DNA from 3 places in the Pseudomonas sp. HY13-MNA-CIBAN-0226 genome. Region 2 is predicted to be linked to each of the others. Evidence: predicted binding sites of a transcription regulator. Region 2 holds the regulator's gene; each other region holds the start of a gene.

Region 1 (5,184 bases), on a different contig from region 2:
CGCAGGCGCGCGTCCATTTCTGCGGCCAGGCGTTGGGCCGGTCGGCCGTTGGCGCCTGGAAGCTGGGCGAGAATCTGGTCGATTTCTTCGGTACAGGCGCGCAGCGAACGCGGCACGTCGGCGCGCAACAGCAGCAATTCGGCAACATGGCGGGCGCCGGGAGCGTCGCGGTAGATCTCGGTGTAAGCCTCGAACGAAGACAGCGCGCGCAATAGCGCACTCCACTGGTAATAGGCATGTGCGGTGCCGTCGCTGACCGCTTCCGCCTGGTCACCGGCCATTTCGTAGCGCGCATCGAGCAGGCGCAGGGTGTTGTCGGCGCGCTCGATGAAAGTGCCCAGGCGAATGAAACGAAACGCATCGTTGCGCATGATGGTGCCGTAGGACGCGCCGCGAAACAGGTGGGAACGTTCCTTGATCCATTCGCAGAAGCGGCTCATGCCATAGCGGCTCAAGCCCTGGTCGGCGATACCGCGAATTTCCAGCCAGGTGGCATTGATGTTTTCCCACATGTCGGCGGTAATCCGCCCACGCACGGCATGGGCACTGGCCCGTGCAGAACCGAGACAACTGTAGATACTGGCCGGATTGGCCGCATCCAGGGCGAAGAAGTGCAGCAGGCGCTCGGCGTGCAGTTCGCCGTGGCGCTCAAGATAATCCTCAAGGGTGCCGGTGATCAGCAGCGGCATGGCCAGTTCGTGCAAGCCGTCGCCGCGGCCATCCTGTGGCATCAGCGATAGCGAATAACTGATGTCGAGCATCCGTGCGAGGTTTTCCGCCCGCTCCAGGTAACGCGACATCCAATACAGATCCGAGGCAGTTCTACTTAACATGGCAAGCTTCCTTCAATCCTCGACTACCCAGGTGTCCTTGGTTCCACCGCCCTGGGAGGAATTCACCACCAGGGAACCTTCGCGCAGCGCAACACGGGTCAGGCCACCGGGCACCACCCGGGTTTCACGGCCGGACAATACAAACGGACGCAGGTCGATATGCCGTGGCGCAATGCCGTTTTCGACGAAGGTCGGACAGGTCGACAGCGACAGGGTCGGCTGCGCGATATAGGCATGCGGCTTGGCCTTGATGCGCGCGCGGAATAACTCGATTTCCGCCGCCGTCGCGGCCGGCCCGACCAGCATTCCGTAGCCCCCCGAACCCTGGGTTTCCTTGACCACCAAGTCTGGAAGATTGGCCAGCACGTGGGAAAGTTCAGAAGGATTACGACACTGGAAGGTCGGAACGTTCTTCAGGATCGGTTCTTCATCCAGGTAAAAGCGGATCATGTCGGTAACAAACGGATACACCGATTTGTCATCCGCCACCCCGGTGCCGATGGCATTCGCCAGTACCACGTTGCCCGACCGGTAGGACGACAGCAGCCCTGGCACGCCGAGCATGGAGTCTGGATTGAACGCCAGCGGATCGAGGAACGCGTCGTCGAGTCGGCGATAGATCACATCGACCGCCTTCGGCCCGTCAGTCGTGCGCATAAAGACCATGTCGTCACGCACGAACAGGTCCGCGCCCTCGACCAGTTCAACGCCCATCTCCCGCGCCAGGAACGCATGTTCGAAAAACGCGCTGTTGAAGCGGCCCGGGGTCAGCACCACCACGCTGGGGTTGTCGATAGGACTTGAGCTTTTCAGGGTGTCGAGCAACAGGTTCGGGTAGTGGTCGATGGGGGCGATGCGCTGGGCCGAAAACAACTCGGGAAACAGGCGCATCATCATCTTCCGGTCTTCGAGCATGTAGCTGACGCCGCTGGGGGTGCGCAGATTGTCTTCGAGCACGTAGTAGGTGCCGTCACCGTCGCGCACCAGATCGACACCGGAGATGTGTGAGTAAATATCCCGGTGCAGGTCGAGCCCTTGCATCGCCAACTGGTACTGCTCGTTGGCCAGCACCTGCTCGGCCGGAATGATCCCGGCCTTGATGATGCGCTGCTCGTGGTAGAGGTCGGCGAGGAACATGTTCAACGCCTTGACCCGCTGGATACAACCGCGCTCGACCACCCGCCACTCGCTCGCGGGAATGCTGCGCGGGATGGTGTCGAACGGGATCAGGCGCTCTGTGCCCTGCTCGTCGCCGTAAAGCGTGAACGTAATACCGGCTCGATGAAACAGCAGATCGGCCTCGCGGCGCCGTTGGGCCAGCAATTCGTCAGGCGTCTCGGCCAGCCAACGGGCAAATTCCCGGTAATGCGGGCGGACCTGGCCGCCGGCATCGTACATCTCATCAAAATAGGTGCGGATCATGCCGTACTCCTTGTCACCCGGACATCTAGGCATCGCAAGGCCCGTGCCATCGGCATAAACGCTTTGATATCAATCAGTTGGATAAAAGCTGTAAAAACACCGCACCAATTGCGTGCGGCAAATGCCCCAACCTGATCGCCCCCGCTCCATTGCGAAGCAATGCTGTCGCTATCACCAGCATAGTCAGAGTTGATTTCACTGCCCGCCTGGCGATGGGGATAATTGGCTTATTCGCTGAAAAGCTCATCGAACTTCCCTTTTGGCCGCCTGTTTTGGGCGGTTTTTTTTTGCCTTTTTAAACGTTTTGGATCAAAAGCAGGATCAAAAGATCGCAGCCTGCGGCAGCTCCTACGGAGGGCGCATTCCAATATAGGAAGTGCCGAAGGCTCGGGCCGCGATTGGACGATCTTTTGATCATGCTTTTGAACGAAAAACGGCCAACCCTAAGGTCAGCCGTTGCTGGGTGTTGTTGCTGTTCATAATGTTATGCGAGTCGCCCTCGTACCTCCTGCTTCACGCCCCATCCTTCGATGATGCCGCCCAGAGGCTCTACCACTGCCTCGAATCCCTGTTCGAAATCGCCGATGTCATCGTAGGTGGCGTACATGACCTTGCTCAGTTCCAGCGCCCATGCGCCGTCGTCGCGCACACTGATCTGCGCGTTCAAGGACTCACCACGGTAATGACCTGCTGCCCTGCGGGCCCGCTCCTCGTCGGGGAAAATCGCGTAGAACTCGATGGGATGAAATTTTGAAAAATCGAAACCGCCTTCTTTCATGCGGCGCAACACGCTGCTGCTGATGTCTTCTTGATAGGCTGTGCTCATGAAACGTCCTCCTGAATCCGATGGATAGACTTTCCGTGCTCCCCGACGCCCCCAGCCGAATAGTGAGGACGAGCCGGTAACCAGGTCACCGATGGGAATCAAGCATGTAGCTGACAAGACCAGACCTTAGCGATCCAATCGCTGATCTCTTCTGCAGAGTAGCCCTTTGACCGAGCAGCTGCCAAGGCCTGGTTTAAATGTGACAGGAGTTGTATCAGACGGGAGTGATGCCGAGGATTTGTATGCTGTTCTGAGATTTAAGACTTTTGACGCTCGCGTCAGCGGTTCGCCCTTCCAGATCATTCAGATCCAGTTCTGCAGCGACAGGAAGCAGACGAGCCTTGATGAGCTTGGCGGCGTGCTCGTTGTCCGGGCACTCCTCGCACTCGAAGATTTCGTCGACTGTTTCACCGTGATCATCCACGAAAGTGATTTTCCACTTTTGCATCAGTGCCTCCTCGATAAAACCCGCAAGTGGGCTTACATCTATCTGGACTTTTGCACTGGGTGATCGTTCCCCCAGATTATTCACCGGTTGACACAAAAAAACGGTAGGAGCGAGCTTGCTCGCGATGGCTTTGAAGGCGCCACGTTTAATCTGGCAGCCCGCGTCATCGTTGACGTCCATCGCGAGCGAGCTCGCTCCTACAGTCAATGTGTGTGGCTTCAGTCGTTGCTTGGCTTGTTGATGGCCTGCAATACGTACTGCGGCAAGGCGAATGCGCCGATGTGGATTTCCGGGTTGTAGTAGCGGGTGATGATGCCGCTGCCGGCAAAGCGCTGCTGCAGGATTTCACGGGACAGTTTGCGATAGCGGGTGTCGGTCGCGCCCCAGGCAAAGGTCATAGAGCCGCCGATGTAGGTCGGTACGGCTGCCTGGTAGAAATGCCAGTCCGGGAACAGGCTGCGCAGGCGTCCGGCAGTGGTTTTGACTTCTTCGATCTGCATGAACGGCGTGCCGTTCTGCGTCACCAGGATGCCGCCTTCGTTCAGGCAGCGACGGCAAGCCTGGTAGAAGTTTTCCGAGAACAGCACTTCGCCCGGGCCGATCGGGTCGGTGGAGTCGGAGATGATCACGTCGAACTTTTCAGTGGTGGTCGCGACGAAACGCATACCGTCATCAATCACCAGGTTCAGGCGTGGATCGTCGAATGCGCCTTTGGAGTGGTTCGGCAGGAATTCCTTGCACATATCCACCACCGTGCCGTCGATCTCGACCATGGTGATGTGCTCGACGCCACGGTGCTTGGCCACTTCACGCAGCATGCCGCCGTCGCCGCCGCCGATAATCAGCACGCGCTTGGCAGTGCCGTGTGCCAGGATCGGCACGTGGGTGAGCATTTCGTGGTAGATGAATTCGTCGGCTTCGGTGGTCTGGATCACGCCGTCCAGCGCCATGACCCGGCCCATGCGCGGGTTTTCAAAAATCACCAGGTGCTGGTGTTCGGTGCGCACTTCGTGCAGCAGTTTTTCCATGCGAAAACGCTGGCCATAGCCTTCGTAGAGGGTTTCCAGGTATTCGCTGGTTGGGGTGGTGCTCATGGGAAGTGCTCCGATGAATGCGGTGGCAATGGACGGTTACCCGCCCATGATGGCCAATCGATTTGCTCGATTGCCCGGGAAAGGCGCGCATTCTACGACGCGGAAGATGACAGGTCGAACCTTCGTAATTTATGCCTATGTGCAAAACACTGTGGGAGCGAGCCTGCACGCGATGGCGTCTCCACATCCTGCATCAATGTGACAGACAGATTGCCATCGCGAGCAGGCTCGCTCCCACAGGGGAGATATGAAGATTTGACGACTGGATCAGATCCGCACATTACCCCGCGGACCGGCGATGGCCCAGATGATCAGGCCCAGGACCGGCAACAGCAGGATCAGCAGCACCCAGACGATCTTCATGCCGGTGGATGCGCCACTTTTCAGCACGTTGATGATGGCCCAGATGTCCAGGGCAAGAATAATCAGGCCAATCAGGCCGTTGAACGTGGAACCCATGGTGACGCTCCCTAAGAGTGGTTTGCCCTCTTAGGATAGCCGGCCAATGCCAGGGTTCCGTTTTATTGTATTAAACGTGGATGGCGACTTTCAGGGCTTCCA
Region 2 (5,184 bases):
CCGGATGGTACGGAAGTGGAACTGATCGACTCGGTGCGTATCACACGTTTCGACGAGAAAAACCGCAAGACGCTGATTACCACCACCCGTATGACCGTGTTCCCGAAGCAGCAATATGCGCAGACGGAGCAACCCGTTAGAATCGACGGCGCCGGTGGCGTGTCGACTGGCACGGGAATGAAAGCGTATTTGAAAGAAAGCAGGATACACCTGCTATCGAACGTAAGAGGACAGTATGAGGCTCGTTAAAACCCTCCCTATTTTGCTCAGCCTGGGCGCAGCACTGGGAAGCGTGAGCGCCTGGGCTCTGCCGAACGATCAAGAGCAGCCTATCCGCATTCAGGCCGACGACGCCCAACTGGACGACAAGAACGGCATCGCCACCTACAAAGGCGACGTCATCATCACCCAGGGCTCCATGAAGGTGACCGGTAACACCGTGACCATCACTCGCACCCCGGCAGGCGACATCGACGTGGTGACTTCCGTGGGCAACCTGGCTTACTTCGAGCAATTGCAGACCCAGGGCGACGCCAAGCCTGTCCAGGGCTATGGCGTCACGATCCAGTATCACGCCTCGCAGAACCGCGTCGTGCTGATCGATCGAGCCAAGGTCATCGACAAGGACAACAACGTCACCCAGGGCGAGAAAATCGTCTACGACACCGTGAAGAAGCTGGCAAGCGCCGGTCGCGCCACGGGCAACAAGGTGACCGAGTCGCGCCCGCGAATCGACATGGTTATCCAGCCTAAAAAGAAAACCGACGAGCAGAAGGCCCAGTAATGGCAACTCTGAAAGCTCAGCATCTGGCCAAGAGTTACAAGAGCCGCCAGGTCGTGCGTGACGTCAGCCTGTCCATCGACAGCGGTCAGATCGTCGGGCTTCTTGGCCCCAACGGCGCCGGCAAGACCACTTGCTTCTACATGATCGTCGGCCTGGTGCAGGCTGATCAGGGCCGCGTGCTGATCGACGACCTGGATGTCAGTCACCAGCCCATGCACGGCCGCGCCAAGGCAGGTATTGGCTATCTTCCGCAAGAAGCGTCGATCTTCCGCAAACTGTCGGTGGCCGATAACATCATGGCCATCCTCGAGACCCGCAAGGAACTCGACAAGGCCGGGCGCCGCAAGGAGCTGGAGAGCCTGCTGCAGGAATTCCACATCAGCCACATCCGCGACAACCTCGGCATGAGCCTGTCGGGCGGCGAGCGACGCCGTGTGGAAATTGCCCGGGCGCTGGCCACCAACCCGAAGTTCATCCTCCTCGATGAACCTTTCGCCGGCGTGGACCCGATCTCGGTTGGCGATATCAAGCAGATTATCCATCACCTGAAGGCCAAGGGCATTGGTGTACTCATCACCGACCACAACGTCCGCGAAACCCTGGATATCTGCGAAACAGCCTACATCGTCAACGATGGCCAGCTGATTGCCGAGGGCGACTCCGCGACCATCCTGGCCAACGACCTGGTCAAGGAAGTGTATCTGGGCCATGAGTTCCGCCTGTAAGCGCTGAGGTGCCTGCCCAGTCGCGCGAGCGCTGAGGTGCCTGCCCAGTCGCGCGAGCGCTTGTCACTTTGAAAAATCAATACTTTTTTATTGTTACAGCGCTCTAGGCAAACACTGCAAAATCGGGCATATAATTTGCTTACGTTTGGCGCTTCGGCGCCCTGTAGTGGATGGCGCATGCGCGCCGGCGAATAAGGTTTAAGCCCCTGCCATGAAACCATCGCTAGTCTTGAGAATGGGCCAGCAGCTGACGATGACACCTCAGCTGCAACAGGCCATCCGCCTGCTCCAATTGTCGACCCTGGACCTGCAGCAGGAAATCCAGGAGGCGCTGGAGTCCAACCCGATGCTCGAACGCCAGGAAGACGGCGACGACTTCGACAACGCCGATCCCTTGGCCGACAAAGCCGAGCAGCAGCCCAACGCCGATGTTTCGGAGCCCTCCTATCAGGAGACCGCGCCAACGGTCGACAACCTTGAGGAAGGCGACTGGAACGAGCGCATTCCCAACGAGCTGCCGGTCGATACTGCATGGGAAGACGTCTACCAGACCAGCGCCAGCAGCCTGCCCAGCAACGATGATGACGAGTGGGACTTCACCACCCGCACGTCGGCCGGTGAAAGCCTGCAAAGCCACCTGCTGTGGCAGCTCAACCTCGCCCCGATGTCCGACACTGACCGCCTGATCGCCGTCACCCTGATCGACTGCATCAACAATCAGGGCTACCTGGACGAAACCCTCGAGGAAATTCTCGAAGCCTTCGACCCGGAACTGGACATCGAGCTGGACGAAATCGAAGCCGTCCTGCACCGCATCCAGCAATTCGAACCGGCCGGTATCGCTGCCCGAAACCTCGGCGAATGCCTGTTGCTGCAATTGCGCCAGTTGCCCGCCAAGACCCTCTGGCTCGCAGAAGCCAAGCGCCTGGTCACGGACTACATCGACCTGCTGGGCAGCCGCGACTACAGCCAGCTGATGCGCCGCATGAAGCTCAAGGAAGATGAACTGCGCCAGGTGATCGAACTGGTGCAGAGCCTCAACCCGCGACCCGGCTCGCAGATCGAGTCCAGCGAGGCCGAATACGTGGTCCCGGACGTGATCGTGCGCAAGGACAACGAGCGCTGGCTGGTGGAACTCAACCAGGAGTCGGTGCCCAAATTGCGGGTCAACGCCCAGTACGCCGGGTTTGTGCGTCGCGCTGACACCAGCGCGGACAACACCTTCATGCGCAATCAGTTGCAGGAAGCCCGCTGGTTCATCAAGAGCCTGCAGAGCCGCAACGAAACCCTGATGAAAGTTGCCACCCAGATCGTCGAGCATCAACGGGGTTTTCTGGAGTACGGCGACGAAGCCATGAAGCCGCTGGTACTGCATGACATCGCCGAAGCCGTCGGCATGCACGAATCGACGATTTCCCGGGTGACCACGCAAAAATTCATGCATACCCCACGGGGTATTTATGAACTGAAATACTTTTTCTCAAGTCACGTCAGCACCTCGGAAGGCGGTGAATGCTCGTCCACGGCGATCCGCGCGATCATCAAAAAACTGGTTGCAGCGGAAAATCAGAAAAAGCCGTTGAGTGACAGCAAGATCGCTGGTTTACTGGAGGCACAAGGCATTCAGGTGGCTCGCCGCACCGTCGCCAAGTACCGCGAATCCCTTGGGATCGCGCCTTCGAGCGAACGCAAGCGGTTGATGTAAAGCCACGCCACAGCGTTCCAGTGGTAGACCATCGGGTCTACCGCTTTATGCACTGGCAACGAAGGAGAAGCTGTATGCAAGTCAACATCAGTGGACACCAACTGGAAGTGACCGAACCCCTGCGCACCTACATCGGCGAAAAACTCGCCCGATTGGAAAGGCATTTCGACAAGATAACCAACGTGCAAGTCACGATGACCGTCGAGAAGCTGCTGCAGAAAATCGAAGCCACGCTGCATATCCCCGGCGGAGAAGTGGTCGCCAATGCCGAGCATACGGACATGTATGCCGCCATCGACCTGCTGACCGACAAGCTGGATCGCCAACTCAAAAAGCATAAGGAAAAGACCCAGAGCCTCCTCCAGGGCGCAACCGGTCGTTAACACTCCCAACTCATGATCCGACTTGAAAGCATCCTGACCCCCGGCCGTTCCCTCGTGAACGTGCCGGGCGGCAGTAAAAAGAAAGCCCTCGAACAAATTGCCAACCTAATCCATCGCGAAGTGCCGGATATGGAGATGCAAGATGTCTTTGAGGCCCTGATCGCCCGTGAAAAACTCGGCTCGACCGGTTTTGGCAACGGCATCGCCATCCCCCACTGTCGCCTCAAGGGCTGTACCTCGCCGGTCAGCGCCCTGATGCACCTCGACGCCCCTATTGATTTCGACGCCATCGACGGTGCTCCGGTTGACCTGCTGTTCGTGTTGCTGGTCCCGGAAGCCGCCACCGATGCGCACCTGGAGCTTTTGCGCCAGATTGCCAGCATGCTTGATCGCAAGGAAGTGCGCGAAAAATTGCGCAGCGCCCCGAGCAATGAAGCCTTGTACCAGGTTGTCCTGGACGAGCAGAACGGTCATTAATCATGCGCTTGATCATTGTCAGCGGCCGCTCCGGCTCAGGTAAAAGTACCGCGCTCGATGTCCTTGAAGACAGCGGGTACTACTGCATCGACAACTTGCCCGCCGGGCTTTTGCCCGAGCTGGCCGAACGAGCACTGATCCACACCGAGCTCGCGCAACCGCTGGTGGCCGTGTCGATTGACGCGCGCAACCTGCCAAGCCACCTGTCCCGTTTTCCGGAATTGCTGGAGGAAGTGCGCAGCCGTCACATCAAGTGTGACGTGCTGTACCTGGACGCCGACGAAGAAACCCTGCTCAAGCGGTTTTCCGAAACCCGTCGCCGCCATCCGCTGAGCAATGCCAATCGCTCGCTCGCCGAGGCAATTCAGGACGAGTCCAATCTGCTGGGTCCGATTGCCGACCTGGCTGACCTCAAGGTCAACACCACCAACCTGAACCTGTACCAGTTGCGCGATACCATCAAGCTGCGGCTGTTGAACCAGCCTGAGCCTGGCACCGCGTTCCTGGTGGAGTCTTTCGGCTTCAAGCGGGGCATGCCTGTGGATGCCGACCTGGTGTTCGACGTGCGCTGCCTGCCCAACCCTTATTGGAAACCAGAGTTGCGCGAGCAATCCGGGCTCGATCAACCGGTAGCCGACTACCTGGCCGCGCAACCGGACGTCGAGGAAATGTTCCAGGACATCTCCACCTACCTGCTCAAATGGCTTCCACGCTTTGCTGCCAGCAACCGCGCGTATGTCACCATAGCCATTGGCTGCACCGGCGGGCATCACCGCTCCGTCTACCTGACCGAACGTCTGGGCCAGGTTCTGCAACAATCCCTGAAGAACGTCCAGGTCCGCCACCGCGACCTCAGCTAAAGGATTCACATCGCGATGCCTGCTCTGGAAATTGAAATCATCAACAAGCTGGGCCTGCATGCCCGCGCGTCGGCGAAATTTGTCGGGGTCGCAGGAAAGTTCAAGGATTGCACCATCAGGGTAGGACGAACGCCGGAAACCACGGTGGACGGCAAGAGCATCATGGCAATGATGATGCTGGCGGCTGGCAAGGGCACCAAGATCCATTTGAGTACCGAAGGCGAAGAGGCGGACGAAGCGCTGGATGCGC
Region 3 (5,184 bases), on a different contig from region 2:
AGCTGCATGATGCTGTCGCGAACTTCGATGTTCCAGTCCGGGATCTGCTTGAGCAATACCGGCAATTCTTCGTCGCTGACCTGAGGTGCGCCGGCTTGGCAGGCTTCGCAGTGGGCTTGGTTCAGAGCGTTCATGGTGTATTCCTGAATTCGATTCTTGTTGGAAATTACTATCTTTGCGCGCAAGTCGCGAGCGGGATCTGCTCAGGCCGCTTTTGGCTTGGGCGGAAATTTTGGTGCGTGCAAGCCCATCTGCATGCCTTGCTTGACCATGCCCATAATGTCCTCGTGGGCCAGGTCGAACAGGCGCTTGAGGTTGGGCAGCACGAAGTACAGGGGCTGCAGGATGTCGATGCGGTAAGGCGTGCGCATGCATTCCAGCGGGTCGAAGGCTTGATGTTCAGGCTCATCGGACAGGCAGTAGACGGTTTCTTTCGGTGAAGAAAGGATACCGCCGCCGTAGATGCGCTGGCCCTGGGGCGTGTCGACCAGGCCGAACTCGATGGTCATCCAGTACAGGCGCGCCAGGTACACCCGTTCTTCCTTGGTCGCCTGCAGGCCAAGCTTGCCGTAGGTGTGGGTGAATTCGGCGAACCAGGGGTTGGTCAGCAGCGGGCAGTGGCCAAATATCTCGTGGAAAATATCCGGCTCTTGCAGGTAGTCCAGCTCTTCGCGAGTGCGAATGAAAGTGGCCACCGGGAACTGCTTGTTGGCGAGCAATTCGAAGAAAGTCTGGAAGGGAATCAGCGCTGGCACCCGGGCCACCTGCCAGCCGGTGGTTTCACCGAGCACCTTGTTGATCTCGCCCAGTTGCGGGATGCGGTCGTGGGGCAGACCGAGTTTTTCGATACCGTCCAGGTATTCCTGGCACGCACGACCCTCGATCACTTTCAGTTGGCGAGTGATCAGCGTGTTCCACACCGCGTGTTCTTCGGCGGGGTAATCGATAAAACCTTGCGCATCGGGCTCACGAGCCACGTATTGCGTCTGCTTCATGCTTGCTCTCCTGCTAGGGGAAATTCGTTCTTGTTATGTCCAGCTATGGACTTACAAATACCCCAGGATTTTCGGATGTGCAGCCCCGTGCGCGAGGTGTAGAGAGCAAAAACCAGTGCTTTTCGTAAACTTTTCGTTACGCAATGGCAGTTGTGTCGTGGCTGTTGAGTTTTCTGGTTTGAAAAGCGCCGTGGGTGTCACATAATCTTTACGACTATCTGAGCGTCGCAGCAAAAAACCGCTCCTGCGGCCACCGCAATCCCCCTGTGGGAGCGGGTCGAGCTTGGCATGATTTCCTTAACCGCTTTTTGAGCCTTTATATGCGTATCAAAGTCCACTGCCAGAACCGCATCGGCATCCTGCGCGACATCCTCAACCTGCTGGTGGAGTACGGGATCAACGTCGCGCGTGGCGAAGTCGGGGGTGAGCACGGTAATGCGATCTACCTGCACTGCCCGAACCTCATCAACCTGCAGTTCCAGGCGCTGCGGGCGAAGTTCGAATCGATCCCCGGGGTGTTTGGCGTCAAGCGCGTAGGGCTGATGCCCAGCGAGCGCCGGCACATGGAGCTCAATGCGCTGCTCGGCGCGCTGGAGTTTCCGGTGCTGTCGATCGATATGGGCGGTTCGATCGTCGCGGCCAACCGGGCCGCCGCACAGCTGCTCGGTGTGCGGGTGGACGAGGTGCCGGGCATCCCGTTGTCCCGTTACGCCGAGGATTTCGACCTGCCGGAACTGGTACGTGCCAACAAGTCGCGGATCAACGGGCTGCGGGTCAAGGTCAAGGGCGACGTGTTCCTGGCCGACATCGCGCCATTGCAATCGGAGCATGACGACAGCGAGGCCATGGCCGGCGCGGTATTGACGCTGCATCGCGCGGATCGGGTAGGTGAACGCATCTACAACGTGCGCAAGCAGGAACTGCGGGGGTTCGACAGCATTTTCCAGAGCTCGAAGGTGATGGCCGCCGTGGTCCGCGAAGCCCGGCGCATGGCGCCCCTGGACGCACCGTTGTTGATAGAAGGCGAAACCGGCACCGGCAAGGAGTTGCTGGCGCGGGCCTGCCACCTGGCAAGTCCCCGCGGCCAGTCGCCGTTGATGGCGCTCAACTGTGCGGGGCTGCCGGAGTCCATGGCCGAGACCGAATTGTTCGGCTACGGCCCTGGCGCATTCGAAGGCGCCCGTGCCGAAGGCAAGCTCGGGCTGCTGGAGCTGACTGCCGGCGGTACGCTGTTTCTCGATGGTGTCGGTGAAATGAGCCCGCGCTTGCAGGTGAAATTGCTGCGCTTCCTGCAGGACGGATGCTTTCGTCGGGTAGGCAGTGATGAAGAGGTGTACCTCGATGTGCGGGTGATCTGTGCGACCCAGGTCGACCTGTCGGAGCTGTGCGCTCGCGGGGAGTTCCGCCAGGATCTGTACCACCGCCTGAACGTCTTGTCGTTGCACATCCCGCCACTGCGCGAATGCCTGGACGGCTTGACGCCCCTGGTCGAGCACTTCCTGGACCAGGCCAGCCGGCAGATCGGTTGTCCGCTGCCGAAACTGGCGCCGGCGGCGATGGAGCGGCTCAGTCATTACCATTGGCCGGGCAACGTTCGGCAATTGGAGAATGTACTGTTCCAGGCGGTGTCCTTGTGCGAAGGCGGCACGGTCAAGGCCGAGCACATCCGCCTGCCGGACTACGGCGTGCGTCAGCCGCTTGGCGATTTTTCTCTGGAAGGCGGGCTGGACGAGATTGTCGGGCGCTTCGAGAAGGCGGTGCTGGAGCGTCTGTATTCAGAACATCCGAGCAGCCGGCAGTTGGGTAAACGCCTGGGGGTTTCGCATACCACCATTGCCAACAAGCTGCGTGAGTATGAGGTGGGCAAGGACAGCAGCACTTAAAGTCAAAAGATCGCAGCCTCGTTTCACTCGGCAGCCCCTACGGGGATCAGGTATTCATGTAGGAGCTGCCGAGTGAAACGAGGCTGCGATCTTTCGCTCTATTGCCGCGAAGCGGCACAACACCGCCGGTTTTTCGACTTCACCCCATTCCTTCACTCCTCTCCAAACCCCTCAAGCCCCCTGTTTGCCGGGCCCCGCGCCGCCAGAAAATAGTTGGTCTGCAAATTGCTTATGGCTCAGCAGTACAGCGGTGGGCGGCAAACGTCCGGCATGCAGAGGAAAGAGTGTGGATAAGTACCTTTATGTAGCTATGACCGGCGCCAGCCAGAATGCACTGGCGCAGAAGGCTCATGCGAACAACCTCGCGAACATCTCCACCAACGGTTTCCAGAAAGACCTGGAGCAGGCGCGCTCGATGCCGGTGTTTGGTGACAGCTTTCCGGCGCGTGCGTTTGCCATGTCCGAGCGTCCGGCCACCGACTTCTCCGCAGGTTCGCTGGTGGAAACCGGCCGCGACCTCGACGTTGCCGTACAGGGCAATGGCTGGATTGCCGTGCAGAACCCCGATGGCGGTGAAAGCTATGTGCGCACCGGCAGCCTCAACGTCGACGCCCTGGGCGTATTGCGCGCCGGCAATGGTATGCCGGTGATGGGCAATGGCGGGCCGATTGCCGTGCCGCCCGAGCAACAGATCGAGGTGGGCGAGGATGGCACCATCAGCATTCGGGCGATGGGCGAAGGCCCGCGCGTGATGGCCGAAGTCGACCGCATCAAGCTGGTCAACCCTGACTTCCGGAACATGACCAAAGGCCTGGACGGTTCGATCCACACCAAGGACGGTCAGCCGGCGCAGGCGGATGCCAACGTCAAGCTGGTGTCCGGTTTCCTCGAGTCGAGCAACGTCAACGCCGTGGAAGAAATGACCTCGGTGCTGGCCCTGGCCAAGCAGTTCGAATTGCACATCAAGATGATGAACACCGCCAAAGAAGACGACCAGGCCATGGCTCGGGTCTTGCAGATCAGCTAATTACCAGAACGTCGCGCCGTAAAACAGGCGCACGAGGAGAATCGAATGCTTCCGGCTCTATGGGTTGCCAAAACCGGTCTGTCCGCCCAGGACACCAACCTGACCACCATTTCCAACAACCTGGCGAACGTGTCGACCACGGGTTTTAAACGTGATCGCGCCGAGTTCCAGGACCTGCTGTATCAGATCAAGCGTCAGCCTGGCGCCCAGTCGACCCAGGACAGCGAATTGCCGTCGGGTCTGCAAGTGGGTACTGGTGTGCGCATCGTCGGCACCCAGAAAAACTTCACCGCCGGCAGCCTGCAAACCACCGAGCAGCCGCTGGACATGGCCATCGACGGTCGCGGTTTCTTCCAGATCCTGCAGCCGGATGGCACCACGTCCTACACCCGTGACGGTACTTTCCACCTGGACTCCAACGGCCAGATCGTCAATGCCAGCGGCTTCGCCCTGGAGCCGGCCATTGTCATCCCGAACGACGCCCAGACCTTCACGGTCGGCCGTGACGGTACCGTGTCGGTCACCGTTCCCGGCAACGCCGCTTCCCAGGTGATCGGCAACCTGCAGACCGCCGACTTCATCAACCCGGCCGGCCTGCAAGCCGTGGGCAACAACCTGTTCCTGGAAACGGCCGCCAGCGGCGCGCCGCAGGTTGGCACCCCGGGCCTCGCCGGTTTTGGTACCACGCTGCAGAACACCCTGGAAACCTCCAACGTCAGCACCGTTGAGGAGATGGTCAACATGATCACCACCCAGCGCGCCTACGAGATGAACTCCAAGGTGATCTCCACCGCCGACCAGATGCTCTCGTTCGTAACGCAGAATCTGTAATCAAGAATATGGGGCGGCCACGCGGTCGCCTGCAACACCGTGAGGTAGGGTCATGAATCGCTTCGTATCTGTTCTGGCACTGAGTGGCATCACCGCACTCGCGGGCTGTGTCGCGCCTGCGCCGCGGCCCAATGACCCTTACTACGCCCCGGTGTTGCCGCGCACACCACTGCCGGCTGCCGCCAACAATGGCTCGATCTACCAGGCCGGCTTCGAACAGAACCTGTACAGCGACCGCAAGGCGTATCGCGTCGGTGACATCATCACCATCACGCTGAACGAGCGCACCCAGGCCAGCAAGAACGCCAACTCCCAGGTGGGCAAGACCAGCAAGACCGACATCGGCCTGAGCTCATTTTTCGGTGGTGGCCTGAACACCAACAACCCGGTCGGTGGCGGTGACCTGAGCCTGGACGTCGGTTATTCCGGCGACCGTGCGACCAAGGGC

What was found. The regulator sigma-54, encoded in region 2, starts transcription at its own class of promoters, with help from an activator protein. The targets are predictions, from matches to a motif close to ANTGGCATNNANNTTGCTNT.
Region 1: a site for sigma-54 is predicted at 2,287-2,306, ahead of AAEZ05_RS24270 (circularly permuted type 2 ATP-grasp protein). Genes of this name have one in related genera too.
Region 3: a site for sigma-54 is predicted at 3,091-3,110, ahead of AAEZ05_RS10700 (flagellar basal body rod protein FlgF). Genes of this name have one in related genera too.

Annotation. Positions count from the first base shown of each region.
Region 1 is NZ_JBEOPS010000025.1:44,062-49,245, forward strand. It holds gene AAEZ05_RS24265 (alpha-E domain-containing protein) at 1-833, opposite strand, end outside; gene AAEZ05_RS24270 (circularly permuted type 2 ATP-grasp protein) at 846-2,255, opposite strand; gene AAEZ05_RS24275 (ribonuclease E inhibitor RraB) at 2,740-3,081, opposite strand; gene AAEZ05_RS24280 (hypothetical protein) at 3,296-3,529, opposite strand; gene speE (polyamine aminopropyltransferase) at 3,748-4,623, opposite strand; gene AAEZ05_RS24290 (PLDc N-terminal domain-containing protein) at 4,891-5,082, opposite strand; gene AAEZ05_RS24295 (hypothetical protein) at 5,153-5,184, opposite strand, start outside.
Region 2 is NZ_JBEOPS010000006.1:94,863-100,046, forward strand. It holds gene lptC (LPS export ABC transporter periplasmic protein LptC) at 1-249, shown strand, start outside; gene lptA (lipopolysaccharide transport periplasmic protein LptA) at 236-784, shown strand; gene lptB (LPS export ABC transporter ATP-binding protein) at 784-1,509, shown strand; gene AAEZ05_RS08450 (RNA polymerase factor sigma-54) at 1,721-3,214, shown strand; gene hpf (ribosome hibernation-promoting factor, HPF/YfiA family) at 3,289-3,597, shown strand; gene ptsN (PTS IIA-like nitrogen regulatory protein PtsN) at 3,610-4,074, shown strand; gene rapZ (RNase adapter RapZ) at 4,077-4,934, shown strand; gene AAEZ05_RS08470 (HPr family phosphocarrier protein) at 4,950-5,184, shown strand, end outside.
Region 3 is NZ_JBEOPS010000008.1:59,391-64,574, reverse strand. It holds gene AAEZ05_RS10715 (4a-hydroxytetrahydrobiopterin dehydratase) at 1-134, opposite strand, end outside; gene phhA (phenylalanine 4-monooxygenase) at 204-1,019, opposite strand; gene AAEZ05_RS10705 (sigma-54-dependent phenylalanine hydroxylase transcriptional regulator PhhR) at 1,316-2,878, shown strand; gene AAEZ05_RS10700 (flagellar basal body rod protein FlgF) at 3,165-3,905, shown strand; gene flgG (flagellar basal-body rod protein FlgG) at 3,951-4,736, shown strand; gene flgH (flagellar basal body L-ring protein FlgH) at 4,789-5,184, shown strand, end outside.